Regions from separate parts of the Micromonospora sp. NPDC049275 genome, predicted to be linked through region 2. Evidence: riboswitches for the same ligand, from Rfam matches in the RefSeq annotation. Region 2 holds a riboswitch; the other holds the start of a gene.
The links. A riboswitch is a leader RNA that binds a small molecule or an ion and turns the genes downstream of it on or off. The one in region 2 is predicted to bind thiamine pyrophosphate.
Positions count from the first base shown of each region.

Region 1: another riboswitch for thiamine pyrophosphate. It lies ahead of thiE (thiamine phosphate synthase); the one in region 2 lies ahead of ACGFIE_RS17425 (ECF transporter S component).

Region 1 covers NZ_JBICSN010000015.1:38,464-44,208, reverse strand. Annotated here, with positions in the region: gene ACGFIE_RS29235 (thiazole synthase) at 85-864, opposite strand; gene thiS (sulfur carrier protein ThiS) at 861-1,061, opposite strand; gene thiO (glycine oxidase ThiO) at 1,052-2,185, opposite strand; gene thiE (thiamine phosphate synthase) at 2,182-2,805, opposite strand; TPP riboswitch at 2,800-2,909, opposite strand; gene ACGFIE_RS29215 (ThuA domain-containing protein) at 3,191-5,745, shown strand, end outside.
Region 2 covers NZ_JBICSN010000005.1:32,976-38,720, reverse strand. Annotated here, with positions in the region: gene ACGFIE_RS17440 (sugar isomerase domain-containing protein) at 1-240, opposite strand, end outside; gene ACGFIE_RS17435 (aminoglycoside N(3)-acetyltransferase) at 237-1,043, opposite strand; gene ACGFIE_RS17430 (alpha/beta fold hydrolase) at 1,082-1,912, opposite strand; TPP riboswitch at 2,020-2,124, shown strand; gene ACGFIE_RS17425 (ECF transporter S component) at 2,202-2,789, shown strand; gene ACGFIE_RS17420 (ABC transporter ATP-binding protein) at 2,907-4,328, shown strand; gene ACGFIE_RS17415 (energy-coupling factor transporter transmembrane component T family protein) at 4,325-5,125, shown strand; gene ACGFIE_RS17410 (hypothetical protein) at 5,266-5,727, opposite strand.

The DNA of each region.
Region 1 (5,745 bases), on a different contig from region 2:
TGAGAAAGCGCCCCTCCGAGGGCCGTTTCGTACCAAGATCTGGAGTCACTGAGCCCGTCGGCGCCGCCGAGCCCGTCCGCCCGGTCACAGGTCTGGTCTTCCCTCGTCGGGGGTGGATCCGAGGGCGTGGAAGCGACGGGCGATCCGACCCGCACCGGCGGCCAGCCGACCGGCCTCGACCGCGTACCGCATCGCCGTCGCCATCGCCACCGGGTCAGCGGCCCGGGTCACCGCGCTGGCCAGCAGGACCGCGTCGCAGCCCAGCTCCATGGCCAGGGCCGCGTCGGAAGCCGTGCCGATGCCGGCGTCCAGGATCACGGGCACGTCCACGCCCTGACGGATCAGCCGGATGTGGTGCGGGTTGCCGATGCCGAGCCCCGAGCCGATCGGCGCGCCGGCCGGCATCACCGCGGCGCAGCCCACATCGGCGAGGCGGCGGGCGAGCACCGGGTCGTCACTTGTGTACGGCAAAACGGTGAAGCCGTCGGCGACCAGCTCCTCGGCGGCGCGGAGCAGTTCCACGCCATCGGGCAGCAGCGTCCGTTCGTCGCCGATCACCTCCAGCTTGACCCAGTCGGTGTCGAACGCGTCGCGCGCCAGCCGGGCCACCTTCACCGCCTCGGTGGCGGTGTGGCAGCCGGCGGTGTTCGGCAGCAGCCGCACCCCGCACCGGTCCAGCAGGTCGAGCAGCCCTCCGGCGGTGCCCGGAGCGGTGTCCACCCGGCGCAGCGCGAGCGTGACCAGCTCCGTGCCGGACGCCCGGATCGCCTGTTCCAGAACGTGCAGGTTCGCGGCGCCGCCGGTGCCGAGGATCAGCCGCGACGTGAAGGCCACCCCACCCAGGTCGAACGACACGCCGCTCACCCGCCCTGCGCGGCGGTGAGCACCTCGACGCGGTCGCCGTCGCGCAGCACAGTGACCGGCCAGCCGGCCCGGGGCACCACCTCGCCGTTGACCGCGACCGCGACGCCACGCTGGTGCGGGGCGACGTCACTGACGACGTCGGCCACCGACGCGCCGCCGGGGAAGCTGCGCCCGGTCCCGTTCACCGTCAACTCCACAGGTCCTCCTCGGTCGTCCGTCCAGTTCCGCCCAACGCGGCAGCGCCGAAACGGTCGGCGCGAAAGGGTGCGAGCAGCGGGTCGGGCACGCCTGTGGTCACCAGGTCGGCGATCGTCTCGGCGGTGATCGGGGTGAGCACGATGCCGTGCCGGTGGTGACCGGTGGCGACCAGCACATCCAGCCGACCGGGCAGCGGCCCGAGGATCGGCGCGTTGTCCGGAGTGCCGGGCCGCAGACCGGCGACCGCCTCGACCAGGTCGTACTCGCTCAGCTCGGGCAGCAGGTCGACGCCGGCACGCAGCAGCCGCTGCACGGCGCCGGCGGTGACAGTGGTGTCGGAGCGCTCCTCGACGGTCGCGCCGAGGACCACCTCGCCGTCGGCGCGGGGCACCAGGTACACGTGCTCGCCGTCGGCGTACCCCCGGATCACGTGCCGGAAGCCCGGCGCGACGCCGTCGGGCGCGCGCAGCCGCAGGATCTGGCCCTTCACCGGCCGCACGGGCAGGCCGGTGAGGGCGGCGGCCCCGCAACCGGCGGCGACCACGGTGCGTCGCGCATCCACATCGGACAGCCTCCGGACCGGCCGCGGCACGAACGCCGCGCCGGCCCGCTGTGCGGCCGTGCGCAGTGCCGGCACCAGCAGCCGGGGGTCGACCTGGTGGTCGGTGGGCGCGAACGCGCCGCCGCGCACCCGAGGGGCGAGCGCCGGTTCGCGGTCGCGCAGCTCGCTGGGGCGCAGCGGGGTCACCGGCAGACCCAACCCCTGTTGGTACGCCCACAGCCGGCGCGCCTCGGCCAGGTCGTCGCCGGTCAGCCCAACCATCAGGGTGCCCTCGGTCCGGTAGCCGATCTCGGTGCCGCTCGCCTCGGTCAGTTCGGCGGCGAACCCGGGCCAGCGGGCGGCGGACGCCACCAGCAGCTCGGTCAGCCGCCGCTCACCGAAGTACGCCTCGGCGACCGGGGAGAGCATTCCGGCGGCGACTGCCGACGCCCCCGACCCGGGGGCCGGGTCGTGCACCGCCACCCGTAGTCCGCGCGTGGCGCAGCGCCAGGCGATCGCGAGCCCGATCGGCCCCGCGCCCACCACCGCCACGTCGACGGCGGGGGCGGCCGATCCCGTCACGCCAGGGCCCGGAGCAGTTCGGCGGTGGCGCCGGCCGGGTCGGCGGCGGCGGAGAGCGCACCGACCACCGCCACCCCGTACGCCCCGGCGGCCCGCAGCGCCGGCACCCGGTCGGCGGTCACCCCGCCGATCGCGATGACCGGCACGTCGACGGCGTCGGCGACGGCGCGTACACCGGTGGGCCCGATGGGATCCGGCAGACCGTCCTTGGTGGTGGTGGCGTGGCACGGGCCGACGCCCAGGTAGGTGGCCCCGGCGGCGACAGCCGCGACCGCCGTCTGCGGTGCGCGTGCGGTGGCGCCGAGCACGCCGGTCGGGCCGAGCACGTGCCGGGCGGCGGCGACCGGCAGGTCGTCCGCTCCGACGTGCCCGCCGGCGGCGCCCACCGCGAGCGCCACGTGCAGCCGGTCGTTGACCAGGCAGGTCGCTCCGTACGGGGCGCAGAGCGCCAGCACCCGGCCGGCCAGGTCGTACGCCTCGCGGTCGGTCGCGGAGTCCTCCACCCGGACCTGCACGACGAGGTCGGCGCGGGCCGTCGCGAGGGCGGCCCGGACCACTGTGAGTGGATCGCGCCCGGGTCGGGTGTCGGTGATCAGATGCAGTCGTCCAAGGGACGGCACGGCAACGCTCCTCCCTGCGCCGGCATTACCCGGATCAGGTTCGACGGTCGGGGGCTGTCAGCCCCCCTCTCAGCCCGGTACACCGGGCTCCCGTGGGTTACTTGCGTGTCACCGTACGACAGTTCCGTGGGTCTGCCAAGGGAGGGGGACGCGGCGGAATCAGTTGGGCACTTTCTCCGGTCCTGTTCGGAATGTCGCCCGCCGTTGCAGAACCGTTACCCGCCGGCATCTTGCCCGACATCGATACACCAGAATTAATTTGTTCAGCGATTCGACAAAATGCCGGCGTGGACGCCCTGGCACGGCGTCCCCACCGGCTCCATCCGGGACGGTCTTCGGCGAGCCGGCCCCCGCGATTCCTGTCCACCGCGACATTGGAGGCGGCGTGTCCCGTTCTCGTCGTGCCCGTTTACCCCTCACCGCTACCCTGCTCTCCCTAGCACTCGCCTCGACGACCCTGCTCGGGTCGCCGGCGCAGGCCGCTCCGGCCGGAGCGCAGATCCCCGCGCGAGACGTGCCTGTCGCGGCTCCGCTCTCCCAAGTGGCGCCGAAGGCGCCGAAGGCCGCAGCGGCCGACCCCTACTCCGTCCTGGTCTTCTCGAAGACCGCCGGCTTCCGGCACGACGCCATCCCCACCGGCATCGCCGCCATCCAGCAACTCGGCGCGGCCAACGGATTCACTGTGGACACCACCGAGGACGGCGCCGCGTTCAACGACGCCAACCTCGCCAAGTACAAGGCCGTGATCTGGCTCTCCACCACCGGTGACGTCCTCGACGCCGACCAGCAGGCGGCCTTCGAGCGGTACGTGAAGGCCGGCGGCGGTTACGCAGGCGTCCACGCCGCCTCGGACACCGAGTACAGCTGGGCCTGGTACGGCGACCTGGTCGGCGCGTACTTCGCCAACCACCCCCAGAACCAGCAGGCCACCGTCAAGGTGGAGGACCACGCCCACCCGTCCACCGCCGGACTGCCGGACCGCTGGTCCCGGTTCGACGAGTGGTACAACTTCCAGACCAACCCCCGGCCGGACGTGCACGTGCTGGCCAGCCTGGACGAGAAGAGCTACACCCCGGGCGCCGGCGCGATGGGCGCCGACCACCCGACCGCGTGGTGCCAGGACTTCGACGGTGGCCGCTCCTGGTACACGGGCGGCGGGCACACCCGGGAGTCGTACGCCGAGCCCGAGTTCCTCAAGCACCTGCTCGGCGGCATCCAGACGGCGGCCGGCGTGGTCGACGCCGACTGCGGCGCCTCGAAGACCTCCAGCTTCGAGAAGATCACCCTGGACAGCAACACCAGTAATCCGATGGAGCTGGACATCGCGCCCGACGGCCGGGTCTTCTACATCGAGCGCGACGGCCGGGTGCAGATCATCAAGCCGGACACCGGTAGCACCGTCACCGCCGTCGACCTGGACGTCTTCACCGGCAACGAGGACGGCCTCATCGGCATCCGGCTCGACCCGGACTTCGCCACCAACAAGTGGGTGTATCTCTACTACGCCCCGAACGACGGCGTCACGCGCAACCTGCTGTCCCGGTTCACGGTGACCGGCGACACCATCGACCCGGCGAGCGAGAAGCAGGTGCTGCGGGTCGACACCCAGCGCAACACCTGCTGCCACGCGGGCGGCAGCATGACCTTCGACAGCGCCGGCAACCTCTACCTGGCCACCGGCGACAACACCAACCCGTTCGAGTCGAACGCGTACGCGCCGCTGGACGAGCGGGCGGGCCGTCAGGACTACGACTCGCAGCGCACCTCCGCGAACACGAACGACCTGCGCGGCAAGGTGATCCGGATCCACCCGGAGGACGACGGGACGTACTCCGTTCCGACGGGCAACCTCTTCGCGCCGGGCACCGCGAAGACCCGTCCCGAGATCTACGCGATGGGCTTCCGCAACCCGTTCCGCATCGGCACCGACCCGAAGACCGACACGCTGTACGTCGGGGACTACGGGCCGGACGCCAACGCGAACAACCCGGACCGGGGCCCCCGTGGCCTGGTCGAGTGGAACGTCGTCACCCCCGGCAACTACGGCTGGCCGTACTGCACCGGGACGAACGAGGCGTACAACGACTACACGTTCCCGTCCGGCCCGAGCGGCCCGAAGTTCGACTGCGCCGCGCCGGTGAACAACTCGCCCAACAACACGGGCCTGACCAACCTCCCGCCTGTCGTCCCGGCCACCGTCGACTACGGCTACGCCGGTGACGCGCGGTACCCGGAGATCGGTGGCGGTGGCGCCCCGATGGGCGGCCCGGCCTACCGCTACGACGCCGACCTCGACTCCCCCCGCAAGTGGCCGGCCTACTACGACGGCAAGGCGCTGCTCGGCGAGTGGAACCAGAACAAGATGTACACGATGCAGATGACCGCCGACGGCAAGTCGTTGGTGGACATCAACCAGCTGCTCACCGGCATGAAGATGATCCGGCCGATGGACTTCGAGTTCGGTCCGGACGGCGCGCTCTACCTGATCGAGTGGGGCACCGGGTTCGGCGGCAACAACGACGACTCCGGCATCTACCGGATCGACTACACCGCCGGTGACCTCGCACCGATCGCCGCGGCGGCCGCCAACCCGACCTCGGGGCCGGCGCCGCTGACTGTCACCTTCTCCAGCGCCGGCTCCCGGGACCCGGACGGCGGCGCGCTCACCTACTCCTGGACCTTCGGCGACGGGCAGACCTCCACCGAGGCCAACCCGACGCACACGTACGCCACGGCGGGGAACTACACCGCCCAGCTCACCGTGACCAACCCGAAGGGCCGTACCGCGGTGGCCAACGTGCCGGTCACCGTGGGCAACACCGCACCGACGGTGAGCATCGAGTTCCCGCCGGACGGTGGTTTCTTCAACTGGGGTGACCAGGTCCGCTACACGGTCAAGGTGACCGACCCCGAGGACGGGCAGATCGACTGCGACCGGGT
Region 2 (5,745 bases):
CAGCAGCACCAGGTCACGCAGCGCGATCCGGTTGGTGGGCACCAGGCCACCCGCCCGCCCGGCGATCTCCATGGCCAGGGCCTCGGAGTGCCCGGTGCCGAAGGCGTGCACCACCCCGTCGGCGCGCACCGCTTCCGCGATCAGATCGGCGGCCCGCCCCACCGCCTCCCGCTGGCTGGCGGACACCCGGCCGATCGTCTCGGTCACCACTGCCAGGTAGTCCTCGGCGCTCACACTCATAGATCCTCCGTCGTCCGGTTGCGGGCCATCCACTGCACCGCGAAGTCGACAGCCGCCCGCTGGCGTACCAACCTCCCCGTCCCGGCGCCGACCGGGCCGGAGCGCACCGCCCCGGTGGCCTCCAGGTCTTCGCCCAACGCGCCGAAGTCGCTCGCGTCGAGCCGGACATCCTGCCACCACACCCACTCGCGGCCGCCGTCGGCCGTACGCACCGCCGCGCCCAGTCGCTCGCGGACCAGCGCCGGGAGGCGATATTCGGCCAGGTGCAGCGAGGTGTTGACGGTGTGGTCCACCCCGAGCAGCAGCACGTCGGCGTCCAGGTCGTAGAGCCGGGCCAGCGGCGAGCCCGCACCGAGCATGTCGGCCAGGCCGTGCCCGGTGACCACCTGCTCGGCCGTCGGCCCGAGCGCGGCGAACGACACGTGGGGATGCGCGCTGCGCAGCGCCGCGGGCCAGCAGCGGACCGTCTCGGCGAACACACCCATGTGCCGACTCGGCGTGACCGCCGGGTCGTAGCCCGGCATCTCGGCGCGGATCAGCGGCCACCAGTCCACCGGCACCGGCGGGTTGCGCCACTGCGCCGGGTCACTGTTGTCGGGGGTGTGGGTGGGCACCACGATCGTGCCGTCCGGGCCGAGCGCGTCGCGCAGGGCGAGCACCAGCGCCTGCGGCCCACCGCAGACGAAGCCCAGCGAGCGCATCCCGGCGTGCACAAGCACCGTCGAGCCGGGGCGTACACCCAGTAGGCGCAGCTGCGCGGCGAGCGCGCGGCGGGTGCCCAGCCCGTCGGCGGGCGTCGTCACGGCGCGTCTCCTCCCGGCGCTCGTCGGCCCGGCACGGCTCAGGCCGTCCCGGCGACCCGGGCCAGGACCGCCTCGGCCAGCGCGGCGGGCGCGGCGTCCGGGATCCAGTGGGTCACCCCGGGCAGCGGTACGAAGCGGTAGTCACCAGTGACGTTTGCGGCGCACGCCTCGGCGGCGGTACGCCCGATGGCGATGTCCCGGTCGCTCCACACGTAGGTGGTGGGCACGGCGACCGGACCGACGCCGGCCAGGTCGGCGCGGGACATGGCCCGGTACCAGTTCAGGGCGGCGGTGAGCGCACCCGGCTCCCGCATCGGATCGGCGTAACGGTTCACCCGGGAGGCGTCGCCCACCCCGCCGAGCATCCTGCGCAGCGCCGTCGCGTGCCACGCCAGCAGCACCTTCTCGGCCTTGCCCGGCTTGCGGAACAGCGCGATGTACGAGGAGCGGGCCTTCTGCTCGGTGTCGCTGCCGAGGGCGTGCGCCATGGCCGCCGGGTGCGGCACGGACACCGCCGTCAACGTACGGACCCGATCCGGGTGCGCGGCGGCCACCGCCCAGGCCACGATCGCGCCCCAGTCGTGGCCGACGAGGTGGACGGCGTCCACACCGAGCGCGTCGAGCACGGCCACCGCGTCGGCGACCAGTTCGGGGATCCGGTACGCGGCCACCGCTTCCGGCCGGGCGCTCGGCGAGTAGCCCCGCTGGTCCAGCGCGTACGTGCGCAGCCCGGCCGCGTGCAGTGCCGGCACGACCTCGTCCCACTCGCCGCTGTGCTGCGGGAAGCCGTGCAGCAGCAGGACGGGAACGCCGTCGGACGGGCCGCCGGTGCGTACCTCGAATGTGAGACCTCGCGCGTCGACCTGCATGATCGTCAGCCTACCCAGCCGCCGCCGCGCCGGTCCGGACGCGCAGGTGACGCGCTGCCCTGCTGGGCCGTTACCCCTGGTCGGTGCTAGCGTCAGCGAGACAACTTCACATCCGACAGGGGAGCGCACAGCGCTGAGAGTGCGGGCACGCCCGCAGACCCTCGAACCTGATCTGGGTAATGCCAGCGCAGGGAGTTCGGTCGACCTCCAGCCGCGCCGTGGGTCCGGTGCCACCGGACGCGCGGCGTGCGTCTTCTCCTGGTTCGTTCCACTGAACTGGGAGCACAGCATGGACAACACCACAAGCCGTTGGCGCACCATCGACATCGTGGTCGCCTCGGTGATCGCGGTCGCCTTCGGCGTCATCTTCTGGGCCTGGGGCCTGGTCTGGAGCGCCACCGAGGGGGCTTTCGCCTTCTTCCCGCCGGCGCAGACGCTGATCTACGGCGTCTGGCTGCTGCCGGCCGTGGTCGGCGGCCTGGTCATCCGCAAGCCCGGCGCCGCGCTCTACTGCGAGACGGTGGCCGCGGTCGTCTCCGCGCTGCTGGGCAGCCAGTGGGCCGGCACGGTGATCCCCCAGGGCATCGTGCAGGGCCTCGGGGCCGAGTTGGCGTTCGCCGCCTTCCGGTACCGGTCGTACCGGCTGCCGACCGCCGTGCTCGCCGGTGCGCTGACGGGTCTCAGCGCGGCGCTGTTCGACTTCTTCGTCTGGAACGTCGACTACGCGCTGGGCGACTACCGCATCCCGTACGCCCTGCTCACCATCGTCAGCTCCACCGTAATCGCCGGTGCGGGGGGTTGGCTGCTCACCCGCGCCCTGGCCAACACCGGCGCCCTGGACCGCTTCCCCGCAGGCCAGAACCGGGCCCTGGTCTAACCCCCCACCCCCACTCCGCGCTGATCATGAGGTTGACGGGCGGATGGATCTTCATAACCACCGTCAACCTCATGATCGACACTGCAGGGTGGAGCCGAGGCCCGGGAGGGGGTGGGTGTGGTGGGGGGCGGGGTTCTGTTGCGGGGGTTCGGGTGGCGGCACGCCGGGCGGCGGGCCTGGGCTCTGCGCGGGGTGGATCTGCGGGTGGAGGCCGGGGAGCGGATTTTGCTGCTCGGGCCATCGGGGGCCGGCAAGAGCACCCTGCTCAGCGCGCTGGCCGGGCTGCTGCCCGAGGATTCCGGCGAGCAGGAGGGCACCGTCGAGATCGACGGGCTCGACCCCCGCAAGGCGCGGGAACGGGTCGGCATCGTCTTCCAGGACCCGCAGAGCCAACTGGTGATGGCGCGCAGCGGCGACGACGTCGCGTTCGGGCTGGAGAACCGGGGCGTGCCGACAGACGAGATCTGGCCCCGGGTCGACGAGGCGCTGCGGCGGGTCGGCTTCCCGTACCCCCGGGACCGGCCGACGGCCGCGCTCTCCGGCGGCGAGCAGCAACGCCTCGCCCTGGCCGGCGCGCTGGCCCTGCGGCCCAGCCTCCTGCTGCTCGACGAGCCGACCGCCAACCTCGACCCGGACGGGGCCGCCCTGGTCCGACGCGCGGTGGCGGGCGCGCTGGACGTCGACACCACACTGATCCTCGTCGAACACCGGGTCGCCGAGGCGCTCCCACTTGTCGACAGGGTGGTCGTCCTGGAGCCCGGCGGCGGCGTCCGCGCGGACGGAACGCCCGACGCGGTCTTCGCCGCGCACGGCGACACCCTCGCCGCCGAGGGCGTCTGGGTGCCCGGTCACCCCATCGCGCCCCGCACGGCCACCGTCGCCCCCGGCGACGTCCTGCTCACCGCCGACCGGCTCGGCCTGCCGCCGCGGCTGGGCCACACCGACCTGGCGGTACGCGCCGGAGAGGCCCTCGCGGTACGCGGACCCAACGGCGCCGGGAAGTCCACCCTGGCGCTGCTGCTCGGCGGCCTGCTCAAACCGGGCGTCGGCCGGGTCACCGCCTCGGTCGAGTTGGCCGGAGCCGACCACCGCGCTCCCCCGCACCGCTGGCGGGCGCCCGCGCTGACCCGGCGGATCGGGTCGGTGTTCCAGGACCCGGAACACCAGTTCGTCACCGGAACAGTCTTCGACGAGTTGGCGCTCGGTCCCCGCCGGACGGGTCAACCCGAGGCGGCCGTCCGGGAGACCGTCGCGGGTCTGCTGGACCGGCTGCGGCTGACCCGACTCGCGGCGGCCAACCCGTACACCCTCTCGGGTGGGGAGGCGCGGCGGCTGAGCGTGGCGACGGCCCTGGCCACCGCGCCCCGCCTGCTGATCTGCGACGAACCGACCTTCGGTCAGGACCGGCGGACCTGGCGGGAGCTTGTCGATCTCCTCGCCGACCTGCGCGACGCCGGCCACGGCGTGGTCGCGGTCACCCACGACCTGGACTTCGTCGCCGCGCTCGCCGACCGGACCGTGACCCTGGAGCGCGGATGATCAGCATCGAGCCGGTCGCCGCGCCCGGCGCCCCGCTGGCCCGGCGCAACCCGGTGGCGAAGGTGTCCGCCGCCCTGGTCTTCTCGTTCGCCCTGCTGGCGACGCTCGACCCGGTGGCGCCGGCGATCGCCATCGCCGTCGAACTCGCCGTCCTGCCGCTGTTCGGCGTCCGCTATCGCGTGCTGGCCCGGCGGGCCCTGCCCCTGCTGCTCAGCGCCACAGGCATCCTGGTCACGCTTGTGCTCTTCGCCGCCGACCAGTCCGGCCGGGTCCTGCTCGACGTCGGACCGGTGCTGGTGAGCACGGGCGTGCTGGGCACCGCTCTCGGTCTGGTGCTGCGGATCTTCGCGGTGGCCCTGCCCGGCGTGATCGTCTTCGCCACCACCGACCCGACCGACCTGGCGGACGCGCTGATCCAGAACGCGAAGGCGCCGGCGCGGTTCGCCATCGGCGCGCTTGCCGCGTTCCGGCTGGTGCCGCTGCTCGGCCAGGAGTGGCAAATGATCAGCATGGCCCGGCGGGCGCGCGGCGTCGACGCCGGACGCAACCCGGTGGCGAAGCTGCGGCTGTTCGCGTCCACGGCGTTCGCGCTGCTGGTCGGGGCGATCCGCCGGGGCACCCGGCTGGCCGTCGCAATGGACGCGCGCGGGTTCGACGGCGACACACCACGTACCGTCGCCCGCCACCAGCGCTTCGGCCTCGCCGACGGGCTGCTGATCGCCGGGGCGGCCGCGCTGGCCGGAGCGGCCCTGACGACGAGCGTCCTCCTCGGTGCCTTCCGGCCCCTGATCGGCTGATCCTCTCCCCATCGCCGGGACACACGCGCGATGATCCACTCCACATCGCCGACATGGGGGCATCCAGATGCCCGGACACCCCCACGTCGCCGACCTTGAGTGGATCAACCGCCCGGCCGCCCCGGCGGTGCGGGGGTTGGTCAGCTGCGTCGGAAGGCGTAGCGGCGCGGTTGACCGGCCCGCTGGCTGCGGCCGCCACCCGCGCGGTCACCGCCGGCCTGCGGTGGCCCGGCCGTCGGCGCCGTCGGCCGCCCGGCGGTCTTCGACAGGTCTTCCACCGCCGGCGCGTCGACCGCCGCCGGCACGTCCACGGCCAGCGCCGGCTCGGTCAACGCCGCCGGCAGCGCCGGCTCGGTCAGCGCCGCCGGCAGCGCCGGCTCGGTCAGCGCCGCCGGCAGCGCCGGCTCGGTCAGCGCCGCCGGCAGCGCCGGCTCGGTCAGCGCCGCCGGCCCGGTCAACGTCGCCGGGAGCGCCGGCGCGATCGCTTTGACCGGGAGGTCCGGGTGGGTGGGTGCGAGCGGGCCGTGGCCGGCCGCCGGGTCGGTGCCCAGTGGGGTCGGCGCGGCGGTACGGGTCTTTCTCGGACTGCGTTTGGCAGGCATCCGGGCCTCCTTCGGTGC